Regions from separate parts of the Pseudomonas sp. AC255 genome, predicted to be linked through region 1. Evidence: predicted binding sites of a transcription regulator. Region 1 holds the regulator's gene; the other holds the start of a gene.
The links. Region 1 encodes sigma-54, which starts transcription at its own class of promoters, with help from an activator protein. Its sites were predicted from a motif close to ANTGGCATNNANNTTGCTNT; they were not measured.
Positions count from the first base shown of each region.

Region 2: the regulator sigma-54 is predicted to act here: its motif matches at 1,374-1,393, upstream of ACZZ0K_RS01470 (pilin).

Region 1 covers NZ_OZ409841.1:4,314,421-4,322,337, forward strand. The annotation lists gene lptA (lipopolysaccharide transport periplasmic protein LptA) at 1-303, shown strand, start outside; gene lptB (LPS export ABC transporter ATP-binding protein) at 303-1,028, shown strand; gene ACZZ0K_RS19635 (RNA polymerase factor sigma-54) at 1,195-2,685, shown strand; gene hpf (ribosome hibernation-promoting factor, HPF/YfiA family) at 2,759-3,067, shown strand; partial or broken gene ptsN (PTS IIA-like nitrogen regulatory protein PtsN) at 3,079-3,542, shown strand; gene rapZ (RNase adapter RapZ) at 3,545-4,402, shown strand; gene ACZZ0K_RS19655 (HPr family phosphocarrier protein) at 4,418-4,693, shown strand; gene ACZZ0K_RS19660 (ZIP family metal transporter) at 4,728-5,621, opposite strand; gene ACZZ0K_RS19665 (superoxide dismutase) at 5,651-6,262, opposite strand; gene ACZZ0K_RS19670 (hypothetical protein) at 6,264-6,704, opposite strand; partial or broken gene ACZZ0K_RS19675 (FagA protein) at 6,842-6,922, opposite strand; gene pmbA (metalloprotease PmbA) at 7,174-7,917, opposite strand, start outside.
Region 2 covers NZ_OZ409841.1:292,255-300,171, forward strand. The annotation lists gene pilB (type IV-A pilus assembly ATPase PilB) at 1-1,213, opposite strand, end outside; gene ACZZ0K_RS01470 (pilin) at 1,440-1,862, shown strand; gene ACZZ0K_RS01475 (BON domain-containing protein) at 2,156-2,509, shown strand; gene ACZZ0K_RS01480 (DUF2845 domain-containing protein) at 2,774-3,073, opposite strand; gene ACZZ0K_RS01485 (DUF748 domain-containing protein) at 3,070-6,021, opposite strand; gene ACZZ0K_RS01490 (class I SAM-dependent rRNA methyltransferase) at 6,244-7,260, opposite strand; gene acs (acetate--CoA ligase) at 7,403-7,917, opposite strand, start outside.

The DNA.
Region 1 (7,917 bases):
GTGACCTCGGTAGGCAACCTGGCTTACTTCGAGCAGTTGCAGACCCAGGGCGACGCCAACCCGGTCAAGGGCTACGGCGTGACGATTCAATACCACGCCCAGCAGAACCGGGTGGTGCTGATCGACAAGGCCAAGGTTATCGACAAGGATAACAACGTCACCCAGGGCGAAAAAATCGTCTACGACACCGTGAAGAAGCTGGCCAGCGCCGGTCGCGCCACGGGCAGCAAGGTCACCGAATCGCGTCCGCGCATCGACATGGTGATCCAGCCGAAGAAGAAAACCGAAGAGAAATCCCAGTAATGGCAACTCTGAAAGCTCAGCACCTGGCCAAGGCCTATAAAAGCCGCCAGGTCGTGCGTGACGTCAGCCTGTCGATCGACAGCGGGCAGATCGTCGGCTTGCTCGGTCCGAACGGCGCCGGCAAGACTACGTGCTTCTACATGATCGTTGGCCTGGTGCAGGCAGATCAGGGCCGTGTGCTGATCGATGATCTGGACGTCAGCCACCAGCCGATGCACGGCCGCGCCAAGGCCGGTATCGGCTATCTGCCGCAAGAAGCGTCGATCTTCCGTAAACTGTCGGTCGCCGACAACATCATGGCGATCCTCGAGACCCGCCCGGAGCTGGACAAGGCCGGTCGTCGCAAGGAGCTGGAAAGCCTGCTGCAGGAATTCCACATCAGCCACATCCGCGACAACCTCGGCATGAGCCTGTCCGGCGGTGAGCGTCGCCGGGTGGAAATCGCTCGCGCCCTGGCCACTGCACCCAAGTTCATCCTGCTCGACGAACCGTTCGCCGGTGTCGACCCGATCTCGGTCGGCGACATCAAGCAGATCATCCATCACCTCAAGGCCAAGGGCATCGGCGTGCTGATCACCGACCACAACGTGCGTGAGACGCTGGATATCTGCGAAACCGCTTACATCGTCAACGACGGTCAACTGATCGCTGAAGGCGATGCCGAGACCATCCTGGCCAACGATCTGGTCAAGGAAGTTTATCTGGGTCACGAGTTCCGCCTGTAAGCGCGACAGCGCTGTATCGATTCAAGGCGCATTTATCCGCTTTAATTGTTACAGCGCTCTAGGCAAACACTTCAGTTTCAGGCATATAATTTGCTTAAGTTTGGCGCTTCGGCGCCCTGTAGTGGATGGCGCAAAGCGCCGGCGAATAAGGTGTTAAGCCCCTGCCATGAAACCATCGCTAGTCTTGAGAATGGGCCAGCAGCTGACGATGACACCGCAGCTGCAACAGGCCATCCGCCTGCTCCAATTGTCGACCCTGGACCTGCAACAGGAGATCCAGGAGGCTCTGGAATCCAATCCGATGCTCGAGCGCCAGGAAGAAGGCGACGACTTCGACAACGCCGATCCGCTGGCCGACAACGCCGAACAGAAGCCCGCCGAGATCCAGGAACCCTCCTACCAGGAAACCGCCCCGACGGTGGATAACCTCGAGGATGGCGATTGGAACGAGCGCATCCCCAACGAACTGCCAGTGGATACCGCCTGGGAAGACGTCTACCAGACCAGCGCCAGCAGCCTGCCGAGCAGCGATGACGATGAGTGGGATTTCACCACCCGCACGTCCGCCGGAGAGAGCCTGCAAAGCCATCTGCTCTGGCAACTGAACCTGGCACCGATGTCCGACACCGATCGCCTGATCGCCGTGACTCTGATCGACTGCATCAACAATCAGGGCTATCTGGACGAAACACTCGAAGAGATTCTTGAAGCGTTCGACCCGGAACTAGACATCGAGCTCGACGAAATCGAAGCCGTCCTGCATCGCATCCAGCAATTCGAGCCCGCCGGTATCGGCGCCCGCAACCTCAGCGAATGCCTGCTGCTGCAACTGCGCCAGCTGCCCGCGAAGACGCCGTGGCTGACCGAGGCCAAGCGTCTGGTCGCCGATTACATCGACCTGCTCGGCAGCCGCGATTACAGCCAGTTGATGCGGCGCATGAAGCTCAAGGAAGACGAGCTGCGCCAGGTCATCGAACTGGTGCAAAGCCTCAATCCGCGTCCCGGTTCACAGATCGAGTCGACCGAAGCCGAATACGTCATTCCCGACGTGATCGTGCGCAAGGACAACGAGCGCTGGCTGGTCGAGCTGAACCAGGAATCGGTGCCTCGCCTGCGCGTCAACGCCCAGTACGCCGGTTTTGTGAAGCGTGCCGACACCAGCGCCGACAACACTTTCATGCGCAACCAGTTGCAGGAGGCCCGCTGGTTCATCAAGAGCCTGCAGAGCCGCAACGAAACCCTGATGAAAGTGGCCACGCAGATCGTCGAACATCAGCGCGGCTTCCTCGAGTACGGCGACGAAGCAATGAAGCCGTTGGTATTGCATGACATCGCCGAAGCGGTCGGCATGCACGAATCGACGATTTCCCGGGTGACCACACAAAAATTCATGCATACCCCGCGCGGTATTTATGAGCTGAAATACTTTTTCTCCAGCCACGTCAGCACCTCCGAAGGCGGCGAATGCTCGTCCACGGCGATCCGCGCGATCATCAAGAAACTGGTCGCTGCGGAAAATCAGAAAAAGCCGTTGAGTGACAGCAAGATCGCTGGTTTACTGGAGGCACAAGGCATTCAGGTGGCTCGCCGCACCGTCGCCAAGTACCGCGAATCCCTCGGAATCGCGCCTTCGAGCGAACGCAAGCGGTTGATGTAAGCCACGTTACAGCGTTCCAGTGGCAGGCTTTTCGGCCTGCCGCTTTATGCACTGGCAACGAAGGAGAAGCTGTATGCAAGTCAACATCAGTGGACACCAACTGGAAGTGACCCAACCTCTGCGTTCCTACATCGAGGAAAAACTCCAGCGACTGGAGCGACATTTCGACAAGATCACCAACGTGCAGGTCACGATGTGCGTCGAAAAGCTGAAACAGAAGATCGAAGCCACCTTGCATATTCCCGGCAGTGAAGTGGTCGCAAACGCAGAAGATACCGACATGTACGCTGCGATCGACTCACTTACCGACAAGCTGGATCGCCAACTCAAAAAGCATAAGGAAAAGACCCAGAGCCTCCTCCAGGGCGCGACCGGTCGTTAACACCCCTATCCATGATCCGACTTGAAACCATCCTGACCCCCGGCCGTTCCCAAGTGAACGCGCCGGGCGGCAGCAAGAAAAAGCCCTCGAACAGATTGCCAACCTGATCCACCGCGAAGTGCCGGATCTGGCGATGCAGGATGTCTTCGAGGCGCTGATCGCCCGTGAAAAACTCGGCTCCACCGGTTTTGGCAACGGCATCGCCATTCCCCACTGCCGCCTCAAGGGCTGCGCGGGGCCAGTGAGCGCCCTGCTGCACCTCGAAGCCCCGATCGATTTCGACGCCATCGACGGCGCTCCGGTGGACCTGTTGTTCGTATTGCTGGTCCCGGAAGCCGCAACCGACGCGCATCTGGAGTTGTTGCGCCAGATCGCCAGCATGCTCGACCGCAAGGAAGTGCGCGACAAGCTACGCAGCGCTCCGAGCAATGAAGCCTTGTACCAGGTCGTACTGGACGAGCAGAACGGGCACTAATCATGCGTTTGATCATTGTCAGTGGCCGTTCGGGCTCGGGTAAAAGTACCGCCCTGAATGTCCTTGAGGACAACGGCTACTACTGCATCGACAATCTGCCGGCCGGTTTGCTGCCGGAACTGGCCGAGCGGGCGCTGATTCACACGGAACTGGCGCAGCCGCTGGTCGCCGTGTCGATCGATGCGCGCAACCTGCCCAGCCATCTGTCACGTTTCCCTGAGTTGCTCGAAGACGTGCGTGCCAAGCATATCAAGTGCGATGTGCTGTACCTGGACGCCGATGAAGAAACCCTGCTCAAGCGTTTTTCCGAGACCCGTCGTCGTCACCCGCTGAGCAACGCCAATCGCTCACTGGCCGAGGCGATTCACGACGAAACCGCCCTGCTCGGTCCGATCGCCGATCTGGCCGACCTGAAGATCAACACCACCAGTCTGAATCTGTATCAACTGCGCGACACCATCAAGTTGCGCCTGTTGAATCAACCGGAGCCCGGTACGGCGTTTCTGGTCGAGTCGTTCGGCTTCAAGCGCGGCATGCCGGTCGACGCCGACCTGGTGTTCGACGTGCGCTGCCTGCCCAATCCGTACTGGAAACCGGAGCTGCGCGCTCAGTCGGGCCTTGATGCACCGGTGGCCGAGTACCTGGCGCAGCAGCCGGATGTCGAAGAAATGTATCAGGACATCTACGCCTACCTGAACAAGTGGCTGCCACGCTTCGCCGCCAGCAACCGCGCCTACGTCACCATTGCCATTGGCTGCACCGGCGGGCATCACCGCTCCGTCTACCTGACCGAACGACTGGGTCAGGCCCTGCAGAAAACCCTGAAGAACGTCCAGGTTCGCCACCGCGACCTCACCTAAAGGATTTACACCGCGATGCCTGCTCGTGAAATCGAAATCATCAATAAGCTGGGCCTGCATGCCCGGGCATCGGCCAAATTTGTCGGCGTGGCGGGTCAGTATCCAGACTGCACGATCCGAGTGGGACGCACACCTGAAACGACTGTCGACGGCAAGAGCATCATGGCAATGATGATGCTCGCGGCGGGTAAAGGCACCAAGATCCATTTGAGCACCGAAGGCGAACAGGCTCAGGAAGCCATGGACGCATTGGTCGATCTGATCGAAAGGTATTTCGACGAAGGTGAATAATCCTCGAGGCGGGGACACTGTTCCTCGCCTCCATTCACCCCAACGCCGTATCCATCACCATCATCAGACAAAACCCGATCAGAAGGCCCAGACTGGCCAGCTTGTCATGCCCATGACGGCGCGATTCCGGGATCACTTCGTGGGTCACCACCAGCAACATCGCCCCCGCCGCCAGTGCCAGCCCCAACGGCAACAGCACCTGAGCCAGACTCACGAGCCACGCACACAGCAGCGCAAATATCGGTTCGACCAGCCCCGACGCCGCGCCGATCAGAAACGCCCTGACCCGCGACATTCCCGCCCCGGCCAGCACCAGAGCAATCACCAGTCCTTCCGGCACATCCTGCAACGCAATGCCCATCGCCAGACTGTCGGCGTCCGCCATCCCGCCTCCGGCAGATACGCCAACCGCCATGCCTTCCGGAATGTTGTGCGCGATGATGGCGAACACGAACAGCCAGATTCGCGGTGGAATCACCGGATGCTCCAGCGTGCCGACGAGCATTTCCGGCGAGGCACCGCAAATGCGCCGATCCACCAGATACAGACCGAACGCACCGAGCAGGATGCCGAAGCAGATCAGGCCACTGGCGGCCCACGGCGTCAGGCCAAGGCTCTCAGCTGCAGCTATGCCCGGCACGATCAACGAAAACGCCGTCGCCGCCAGCATCACCCCGGCACCAAATCCCAGCAAGGTGTCGCTGAGTGCCTGCGGCATGCGCCGGATCACCAGCACCGGCACCGCGCCAAGCGCCGTGCCCAAGGCGCAGATGGCACCGCCCTGCAAGGCACGTAACAGCCTCGGTTCCAGATTCAGCCATTGCAAAGCGTGGGCGACCAGTAAAGTCATACCCGCCAACAGCAAAAGCGAACCCACCGCGTAACGAAACATGCGCCCACTGCCAATCGCCAGTGTTTCCGTGCCCATAGTCAGCCCTGATTGTTTTTATTGAAGGCTTAAACCAGTGCGGCCTGATAGCGCGCAGCAACTTCCGGCCAGTTGATCACGTTGTAGAACGCGTTGATGTATTCCGGGCGACGGTTCTGGTAACGCAGGTAGTAAGCGTGCTCCCAGACATCGAGGCCAAGGATCGGGGTGTTGCCGTTCATCAACGGGCTGTCCTGGTTGCCGCTGCTTTCCACGACCAGTTTTTTCTCCGGTGTCACGCTCAGCCACGCCCAGCCGCTGCCAAAACGGGTCAGCGCGGCTTTGGTGAACGCTTCCTTGAAACTGTCGAGTCCGCCCAGTTGCTCGTCGATGGCCTTGGCCAGCGCGCCGCTGGGCTTGCCGCCACCGTTGGGCACCATCACTTCCCAGAACAGCGAATGGTTGGCGTGGCCGCCGCCCTGATTGATCACCGCCGCGCGAAGTTTTTCCGGCAGTTGCTGCACGCTGGCGACGAGTTTTTCCACCGGCCACTCGGCGAACTCGGTGCCTTCCACGGCGGCGTTGAGGTTGTTGATGTAGGTCTGGTGATGCTTGGTGTAATGGATTTCCATGGTCTGCGCATCGATGTGCGGCTCGAGGGCATCGTAGGCGTAAGGCAAGGCAGGCAAGGTAAAAGCCATTTCAATGGACTCCATACTGATGAGAAGTTGAGGCGCGGCGGGCATTGCCGGTGTCCGGATGCAGCAGGCGCTGGGTGCGTGGGTATTCGCCGTGCTCGCTGATGAAATTCAACAGTTCGACGTAGGTCTTGCTGCTCTGGCGCAGCGCCGCCTCACGCAGGGCCGGACGCAAGCGCTCGTCCTGCATGGTCTGCAACAAACGTTGATGGATGGCACAGAGATATTCGGCGCTCTCCTCCGGTTGGTTCAGGCGCAGATGCAGGTCAGCCAGGTTGTGATGTGAGACGACGCAGGCCGCCACCGCTTCGTCGGCATCCGCCCAGCGTTCGAACAACACCTGCGCCAGGGCCAGGGCTTGCAGGTAAGCCTCGCGGGCGTCGATCAGTTCGCCCAGCATGAAGCAGCGATTGGCCCGTTCGATCGTGCGTTTCCAGTGCTCCATGATGAGCCTCCAAAGCGGTTGCGGGGTTTACACGCCGCCGGCGGTGAGTTTCTCGGGGTTGAGCAACTCTTTCAGCTGGCTGCGCGACAGGCGGGTGTGTTCCAGGGCGACGTCGATCACCGCACAGCCTTCCTTGCAGGCGTTAGCGCGCAACGGATCTGGCGACTCATCCAGCGCCGGCTTTCGAGATAGGGCTGCTCGTGCAAGGCAGAACTCATGATCCGTGACTCGTTCGGAAATGAGATTTATTATTAGATGATAATGAGAACCAAAACAAGTGTTCGAGTTTGCGCTGTTCATTTGTGGGAGCGAGCCTGCTCGCGAATGCGCCGTGTCAGCCAGCACATTTGCAACTGATCCACCGCTTTCGCGAGCAGGCTCGCTCCCACAGGGGATTTGTGCGAAGCGAATAAAAAAGGCGCGCCATCCACAACGGATGGCGCGCCTTTTTTGTTGGCGGATTCGCGGCTTAGCTGCCGGCGACAGTCATCCGCTCGATCAACACAGACCCGGTGCGAATGTTGCTGCGCAGTTCCAGATCATTACCCACTGCGACAATCTGCTTGAACATGTCACGCATGTTGCCGGCGATAGTCACTTCCTGCACGGCGAACTGGATCTCGCCGTTTTCCACCCAGAAGCCCGCAGCGCCGCGCGAATAGTCACCGGTGACCATGTTCAGGCCATGGCCCATCAACTCGGTGACCAGCAATCCCCGGCCCATGCGCTTGAGCAGTGCTGCCTGATCCTCGTCGCCATGGGTGACGAACAGGTTGTGCACCCCGCCCGCGTTGGCGGTGCTCGGCATGCCCAGTTTCCGTCCGGAATAGGTGCCGAGGATGTAGGAGACCAACTCGCCCTTTTCGACGAACGGTTTCGCGTAAGTCGCCAGGCCATCACCGTCGTAGGAAGCACTGCCCATGGCACGCATCAGATGCGGACGCTCATCAATGGTCAGCCATTCCGGGAACAGCTTCTGCCCCAGTGTGCCTTCCAGAAACGACGATTTGCGATACAGGCTGCCGCCGGATACGGCCGAAAGGAAGCTGCCGAACAGACCGCCCGCCAGTTCGGCGGAAAACAGCACCGGCACCTCGCATGTCGGCACCGGCCGCGCGCCCAGACGGCTCGCCGCCCGTTGCGCGGCACGCTGGCCGATGCTCACCGGATCAGCGAGCAGACTGCCCTGGCGATTGACGTCGTACCAATAATC
Region 2 (7,917 bases), 4.0 Mb from region 1:
TCTCGGCGGTTTCCAGGTCGCGGATCTCGCCGACCATGATCACATCCGGGTCCTGACGCAGAAACGAGCGCAGCGCCTGGGCGAAGTCCAGCCCTTGGCGGGGATTGACGTTGACCTGATTGATGCCTTCCATGTTGATTTCCACCGGATCTTCGGCGGTGGAAATATTGATGTCGACGGTGTTGAGGATGTTCAGCCCGGTGTACAGCGACACGGTTTTACCGGAACCGGTGGGGCCGGTGACCAGAATCATCCCTTGCGGCTGTTTCAGTGCGGCCAGGTACAAGGCCTTTTGTTCGGCCTCGTAGCCCAGCGCATCGATGCCCATTTGCGCACTGGACGGGTCGAGAATCCGGATCACCACTTTTTCGCCCCACAGAGTCGGCAGGGTGTTGACGCGGAAATCGATGGATTTGCTTTTCGACAGGCGCATTTTGATGCGGCCGTCCTGAGGTTTGCGCCGTTCCGAGATATCCAGACTGGCCATTACCTTCAAGCGCGCGGCAATGCGCCCGGCCAACTGGATCGGCGGCTTGGCCACCTCGCGCAGCATGCCGTCGGTGCGCATGCGCACCCGATAGTTTTTTTCGTAGGGTTCGAAATGCAGGTCGGAAGAGCCGCTTTTGATCGCATCGAGCAGCATCTTGTGCACAAAACGTACGACCGGGGCGTCGTCGGCATCTAGGCCGCCAATCACGTCCTGTTTGTTGTCATCAATGGACTCGACGTCGAGGCCGTCGAGATCGACATCGGCCATTTCCTCCAGGCCCGAGGCATGGCTGTCGAAGAACTTGTCGATGGCGTCGCTGAGCTTGTCGTCCTCCACCAGAATCGCTTCTGTGCTCAGGCCGGTGCTGAACTGGATGTCGCTGATCGCCTGCTGATTGCTTGGGTCGGAAAGGCCCACGAACAATTTGTTGCCGCGCCGCCAGAGGGGCAGGGCGCAGTGCTGGCGAACCAGTTTCTCACTGACCAGGCCCTTGGGCTGAGTCTCTTTGTCGAGGCAATGTAGATCGAGCAGGGCCATGCCGAAATGTTCCGAGGCGATCTCGGCAATTTGCCGGCTGTTGACCAGTTTGTTGTGCACCAGGTAATTGACCAGCGACACGCGATTGCGCTGGGCCTGCGCCCAGGATTGCCGGGCGCTTGTTTCCGTGAGCAGTTCGGCCTGGACCAATTGCTTGGCCAGACCGCTCAGAGCGATGTCATTCATGGGGATTCCGCACGCTTGCCGTTCATGACTTATAGCCTAGTCAAGTGACAGCGCCAAACACGGCCGGTGCAGGTGACAAAAAGTGTCAGATAGTGCGGTTGCGGGTTGTAGGAAACGGCACAGTGGATTGCGCGCGCCCAGCAGGCGGGGGCAAAAGGGCGTTGGCATGGGCTGTGCTGAGCCTTGTTCAGATCATGAGATTTCGACTCATGCATGGAGCGTGTCTATGAAAAAACAACAAGGTTTCACATTGATTGAGCTGCTGATCGTCGTGGCGATCATCGGCATTCTGGCGACGATCGCTTTGCCGCAGTATTCGAAGTATCAGGCGCGGTCGAAGGTGACGGCGGGGCTGGCGGAGATCAGCGCGATGAAGGTGCCGTTTGAAGACCTGATCAATCAGGGGACAAATCCAAGCTTGGCGGCGGTGAAAGGCGATAACGTCACCACTACCTCCAATTGCGCTCTGACTGCCTCAGGTACCGCTGCAGACGGAGCTGGAACGATTGTATGTACGTTGGCCAACGCGCCAGCGCCTGTATTGGGCAAAACCATCACGCTGACTCGTACGGCGGCCGGCGGCTGGAGTTGTGGCACTACGGTCGCTCCTGACTATTCGCCAAAAGGCTGCGCTGCCAGTGGGACTTGATCCATTTGTTGCACCCAGAATGCCCCGCATCGCGGGGCATTTTCATATCCCGACCACTTAACAAAAGCTCCAATAATTTCAGCAGCTTATGAACTTTCCAAAAAACCGCAACTTGCATGCGAAGATTGAGCGAGTCATGCATTTTGCATGAAAATGAAAATTGGCATTTTTCATAACTCATTGTTTTTAAAAGAATTTATATGGAAAAAAGTTGGCACAGCGTTCGCAATATATCCGGTAACCCTGCTGACAAGCGTTACAGCAGACTTCCAGTAAAAACAGGAGTTACTCGTATGAAGAAGTTCGCTATCACTGCCGCTGCTACCGCTCTGACCCTGACCATGGCTGGTGGCGCTTTCGCCCAGTCCGCTCAGGCTACCCAGTCGCCAATGGTTCTGGCTGCCGGTGAAATGACCAAGGCTAAAGAAGAGACTTCCGATACCTGGATCACCACCAAGGTCAAAGCTGATCTGGTCACCGAAAAAGGCATTCCAGGCACTGATATCAAAGTCGAAACCAACAAGGGTGTAGTTTCCCTGTCGTCGACCACTGCGGTAACCGAGTCGCAGAAAGAAGTCGCCGTAGGCATCGCCAAGAAAATCAAAGGCGTTAAAGCGGTCTCCGCTGACGGCCTGAAAGCCGAGTAAGGCAAGACTTCTCGCCTGAACCGGGAGAAGACGCGACAGACGGGCCGAGCAATACGTCTGCCGCAACTTTAGAGTTCATGCGAACGGTCACACGGATGTGACCATTACAGGCCCCGGCACTTGTGTCGGGGCCTGTTCTATTTTGGGCAATACCAATGTGGGAGCGAGCCTGCTCGCGAATGCGTAGTGTCAGCCGACAAGTTCGTCAGTAGACAGACCGTATTCGCGAGCAGGCTCGCTCCCACAGGGTGAATTTCGTTCGGCTTAGTTACCGCGTTTGCTGTTGATCTGCCTCAAGCGATTACCTTCAAAGCGCAGGTACTGGTACATGCCGTTGTTCGGCCCGTAGGTCCATTCCTCGACCTGAAACTCTTCGCGGCGATTGGCACTGCGCTTGTAGCCGAGCACATCGCGACTGACCGGCTCACCACATTTTTGCAGCACTTCGCTGGCGCGGTCGCCGAGGCTGATCAATTGGCTGCCGCAGCGCAATGTATCCGAAGCCGACGCATGGCCGGCGGCGCACGTGAGAGCGAGCGCCATCAACCAGTTACGCACGGTCATTCGGCATCCAGGTGCATTTGCGTGACCACGCGGCCATCGCTTTCGGCCTCGCCGAGGTTGGCGTCGATGAAATACACGCGGTCATCCTCGAGCTTGCCCTTGTCGACCAGGTAATCCTTGATGGTGCTGGCGCGGTCCTGGCCCAACTGTCGCAACAGCACGTCGCTGCCACTCCAGAATGCGATCACGCCTTGGCGCATTTTCGCCGTGCGTTCTTCTTTGCCGAGGTCTTTCCATTCTGCCGGTGGCTGGGTTTTCAAGCGGGTGCGGTAGATGCCTTCGAGCAACGCGCCTTTCTCGCTTTCGGGCACTTGCAACAGCGAGGCCTGGGCCGGGACTTTGTCGCCACGGCGCTGGAGCATCTTGTAGTAGTTGTACTGATATTCGCGTTCCAGACGTTGCTCGGCCAGCAGTGGCCCATCGCTGCTCTTCGCAGCAGTGCCTTCGATTTCCAGGCGCAGCGCCGGACGTTCCTTGAGTGCCTGCGACAGTTTCACCAGCGCCGCTTCGGCGTCTTTGCTCAGATCGCTGGAGCCCGGCGCGAAGGACACCGTGCCGAGGTCTTCGGAGCCGCCGCCACTGACCAGCCCGCCGATCATTTTGAACGGTGCGGCGGCCGCTTTGACGATCAAATTGCGCAGGGTTTGCCAGACGATCGGCATCACGCTGAACTGTGGATTATTCAGGTCGCCGGTCACCGGCAATTCGATGGAGATCTTGCCGTCGACGTCCTTGAGCAGGGCGATCGCCAGTTTCAGCGGCAGACTCACTGCATCAGGGCTGTCGACCTTCTCGCCCAGTTGCAGCTGCTCGACGACGACCTTGTTCTCGGCTTTCAGCTGGCCTTTGGTGATCAGGTAGTGCAGATCGAGGTTGAGCCGGCCCTTGCGGATGCGGTAGCCGGCGAATTTGCCGGAGTAGGGCGTCAGGGTCGTCAGTTCGACGCGCTTGAAGCTGGTGGCGATGTCGAGGCTGGCCATCGGGTCGAACGGATTGACCGCACCCTTGATGGTCACCGGCGCATAACGGTCGACCTTGCCTTTGATATCGACGCTGGCCGGCTTCGCCTGACGACTGTCAATGGTGCCGATCTGACCGTTGAGCTGCTGCACGGCGGTGGCGAAATTCGGCGTCAGGCTGAAGTCGGCGAAGTTGGCCGAGCCGTCGTTGATCGCAATCGCGCCGATGTGAATGCCCAGTGGTTTGTCCTTGCCGGCCGGTTTGGCTGCGGTGCTTTTTGCTCCGCTGTCGGCCGGTTGCGGGATCAGCAGGTCGTCGACGTTGGTGGTGCGATCGTCGTTGATCATGAAGCGCACATACGGCTGCAACAGATTGACCTTGTCGATCGACAGGCTGTCGCCGTGCTGATAATTGATGCCGTCGACCACGACTTGCTGCCATTTGAGGAAGTCGCGGGTCTTCAGCGTATCGAGGGTGTGCAGTTGATCAATCTGCGCGCGGCCGGTGACGCTGAGGGCCAGTGGCTCGGTGCTCTTCAGGTTGACCTTGAGGTCACTGCCGAGCATGCCGCTGCGCAGTTCCAGGCGAATGAACGGGTTGATATAGGACTGTGCGACACGCAAGTCGACGTCCTGGGTTTTCACGTTCAGCTGTGCGTTGACCGGGGCCAGATTGACCGTGCCGTCGGCGCTGATCTTGCCTTGCTTGCCCAGGCCGCTGTCGAGCTTGAGCTTGAAAGGCGAGCCGTTGAGGCTATCGAAATCCTGCAGATCGACGTTCAGCGGGGTGATGTCCAGCGCCACCGCTGGTTGCGCCGAGCGGTCGGCGAGATGAACCGTGTAGTTGCGCAGTTGCACATCCTTGACCAGCACCTGCCATGGCTTGCTCGGGGCGCTTGGCTCAGGTTTCGGCGAGTCGGCGGCGGCCGGTGCATCCGCCGGTTCGGCAGCGGCTTTGGCAGCCGGTTTCGACGGCTGGCTGGCGAACAGCTTCTGCCAGTCCAGTTGGCCGTCAGCTTCCAGCGCCGCCCAGGTTTCCAGTTTGTTGCTGCGGATCTTGCCGACCACCACTTGCTGCTTGGCCAGGTCCAGCGAGGTTTCGCTGACGTCGAGGCGTTCGAGCCTGGCCAGCGGACGTCCGTCCGGAGCCTTGATGGCGAACGGCGCAATGCTCACCGCGACGTTGTTCAGCAGCAGTTCGGTTTGTTTCGACAGGTTGAGTTTGTACTCAGTGCTGAGGCTGACCACGCCGTTTTCCAGCACCAGCGGCACGGCGTCACGCACGTAAGGCCAGAAGGATTTCATCTGGCCATCGGTGACTTTCAGGGTGCCTTCGGAGGTGAACGGGATCAGGCTGAAATTGCCGGTCCAGTCGATCCTCCCGCCAGCGGGGCCGATGGCGACGAGGGTCATGTCGGCGCTGTCCTCGGGCAAAGTGCTGAGGTTTTTCAGCTCGAAACTGAGGTCGTCGTAAAGAAATTCGATCGGCTCGCTGGGCCGCATATCCTCGAAATGCACCACGCCGCCGGCCAGTTTGATGTTGTCGATACGCAGCGGGAATGGCTTGGCGTCGGGATCGGCGGGTGTCGGCTCGCTCGGCGGCACGTTGAACAGGCCCAGCAGGTTGAGCTTGCCGTCCTTGGCGAAGAGGATTTCGCTTTTGGGTTTGTCCAGTTCGATGTCGGACAGATGCAGCGCTTTGGTCCAGAGGCTGTCGATTTGCAGATTGGCATAGAGGCGATCGAAGCCGACCTGCTCCTTGCCCGGCTCGCCGATGACCAGGCCCCAGAGGGTGACCTCAAGGCTGAACGGGTTGAGTTCGATGCGCTGCAGATGCGCCGGCACCGTCGCGTAGTTCGCCAGTTGCTGGTTGGCCACGCGCAAGGCAATGCCCGGCAGGATCAGAAACCCCAGCAGGCTGTAGAGGGCCAGGGCTGTCAGCAGTGCGCCAATCGCGCGAATCAATCCTTTGGGCATGTGCGGCTTCATCTGTCTGAATCGGAGTGCCTTGGAGTATGGCACGCGATTCTGGTTCCGAAGTGCTTGATGTGGGACAGGATTGTTCAGAAATTTCTGTAGGAACAGATACCCATTGTAGGAGTGAGCCTGCTCGCGAATGCGCTGGTTCAGTGAAAAACAAGTCGACTGACACTGCGCTTTCGCGAGCAGGCTCGCTCCCACAGGGGAATGTAATCGCTCATGCTTGAGGGATTAGAGCTGCAAAATCAGTGTCTTCAACGGTGGCTGCTGGTCCCGCGAGGGGAAGTCCGCACCCGGGGTCATCACGCTCCATTCGCGCACCGGGCGGCCGGCCTTTTCGGCGCAGCGCAGTACTTGTTCGCGCCAGTCGTCCATGCTGACTTTCGCCAGGTTGTTGCAGCAGATCAGTACGCCATTGTCGGCGGTGGTCAGCAGCGCGGGTTTGAGCAGGCTCTGATAATCGCGCAGCAGATCGACGGTGCCGAACGCACTTTTGGCCCACGCCGGCGGGTCGAGCAGGACCAGATCGTATTGGCGCTGTTCGAGGCGCTGATAGCTCGGCAGCTTCTGCCCGCGCCGCACGCTGATCGGCAGGCCAGCGAGCTGGCGGATCGCCGGGAAGTAATCGGACTGAATGAATTGCATCTCCGGCAGTTGCGGGTTGAGCAATCCATTCTCGCGACCGACCGCCAGATTGCCTTCGGCAAAGTCCAGGTTGCACACCTCGCGCGCACCGCCTGCCGCAGCACTGAGACCAACGCCACAGGTGTAAGCGAACAGGTTGAGCACGCTTTTGCCTTGCGCGTGGTCCTTGACCCAGCCACGGGTGTTGCGCAGGTCGAGGAACAGCAGCGGATCCTGCCCGGCATGACGCCCGCGCACGCGGTAGTTCAGACCCCATTCATGCCCGACCAGATCGGCCAGTGCAGCGTCATCGGCTTTATAGACGCTGTCTTCGCGATCGATCCGCGAGTTGCCATGGGAACGGTCGTTGTAGACCAGCAGGCTGTCGAAGCCCAGCGTCTGGTTGACCATGGCATGCAGTTGCAGCAGGTCGTCACGTTCGAGCGTCTGGTGAAAACTCTGTACCAGCAATTGCGGGCCGTAGCGGTCGATGGTCAGGCCGCCGGCGCCTTCCTGGCTGCCGTGGAACAGCCGATAGCAATCGGTGCCCTGGCTGTGCAGCACAGCGAGCAGGTCCTGGCGTTGATCGAGGGCGGCGCGCAGCGCCTGATTCAAGGAAGACATGCGGGCGCCTTGCTGAAAAAACGCGAAGCTTAGCAGTCGCGGAGCTACAAGCGGCAAGTTTCTAGCTGCAAGCTAAAAGCGAAAAGCGAAAAGCTGCGCGGACCGCTTTAGCTTGCAGCTTGTAGCTAGAAACTTGCAGCTCTCAAGTATTGAGCCGTTTATCAACGAGGTCCTGCACCACACTTGGATCAGCCAGAGTCGAAGTATCGCCCAGACTGTCGAGCTCATTGCAGGCAATCTTGCGCAGAATACGCCGCATGATCTTGCCCGAACGGGTCTTTGGTAGCGCCGGCGCCCACTGGATCAGGTCCGGTTTGGCGAAGCTGCCGATCTCCTTGCTGACATGCGCCAGCAGGTCTTTCTTCAGCTCTTCGTTGGCCTCGGTGCCGTTCATTGGCGTCACGAATGCGTAGATGCCCTGGCCTTTGACGTCGTGGGGATAACCAACCACGGCGGCCTCGGCGATGCTGTCGTGCAGCACCAGTGCGCTTTCCACTTCGGCGGTGCCGATGCGGTGGCCGGAAACGTTGATCACGTCGTCGATGCGTCCGGTGATCCAGTAATCGCCGTCCTCGTCACGGCGGGCGCCGTCGCCGGTGAAGTAATAGCCGGGGTAGGGTTTGAAGTAGGTGTCGATCATCCGCTGCGGATCGCCGT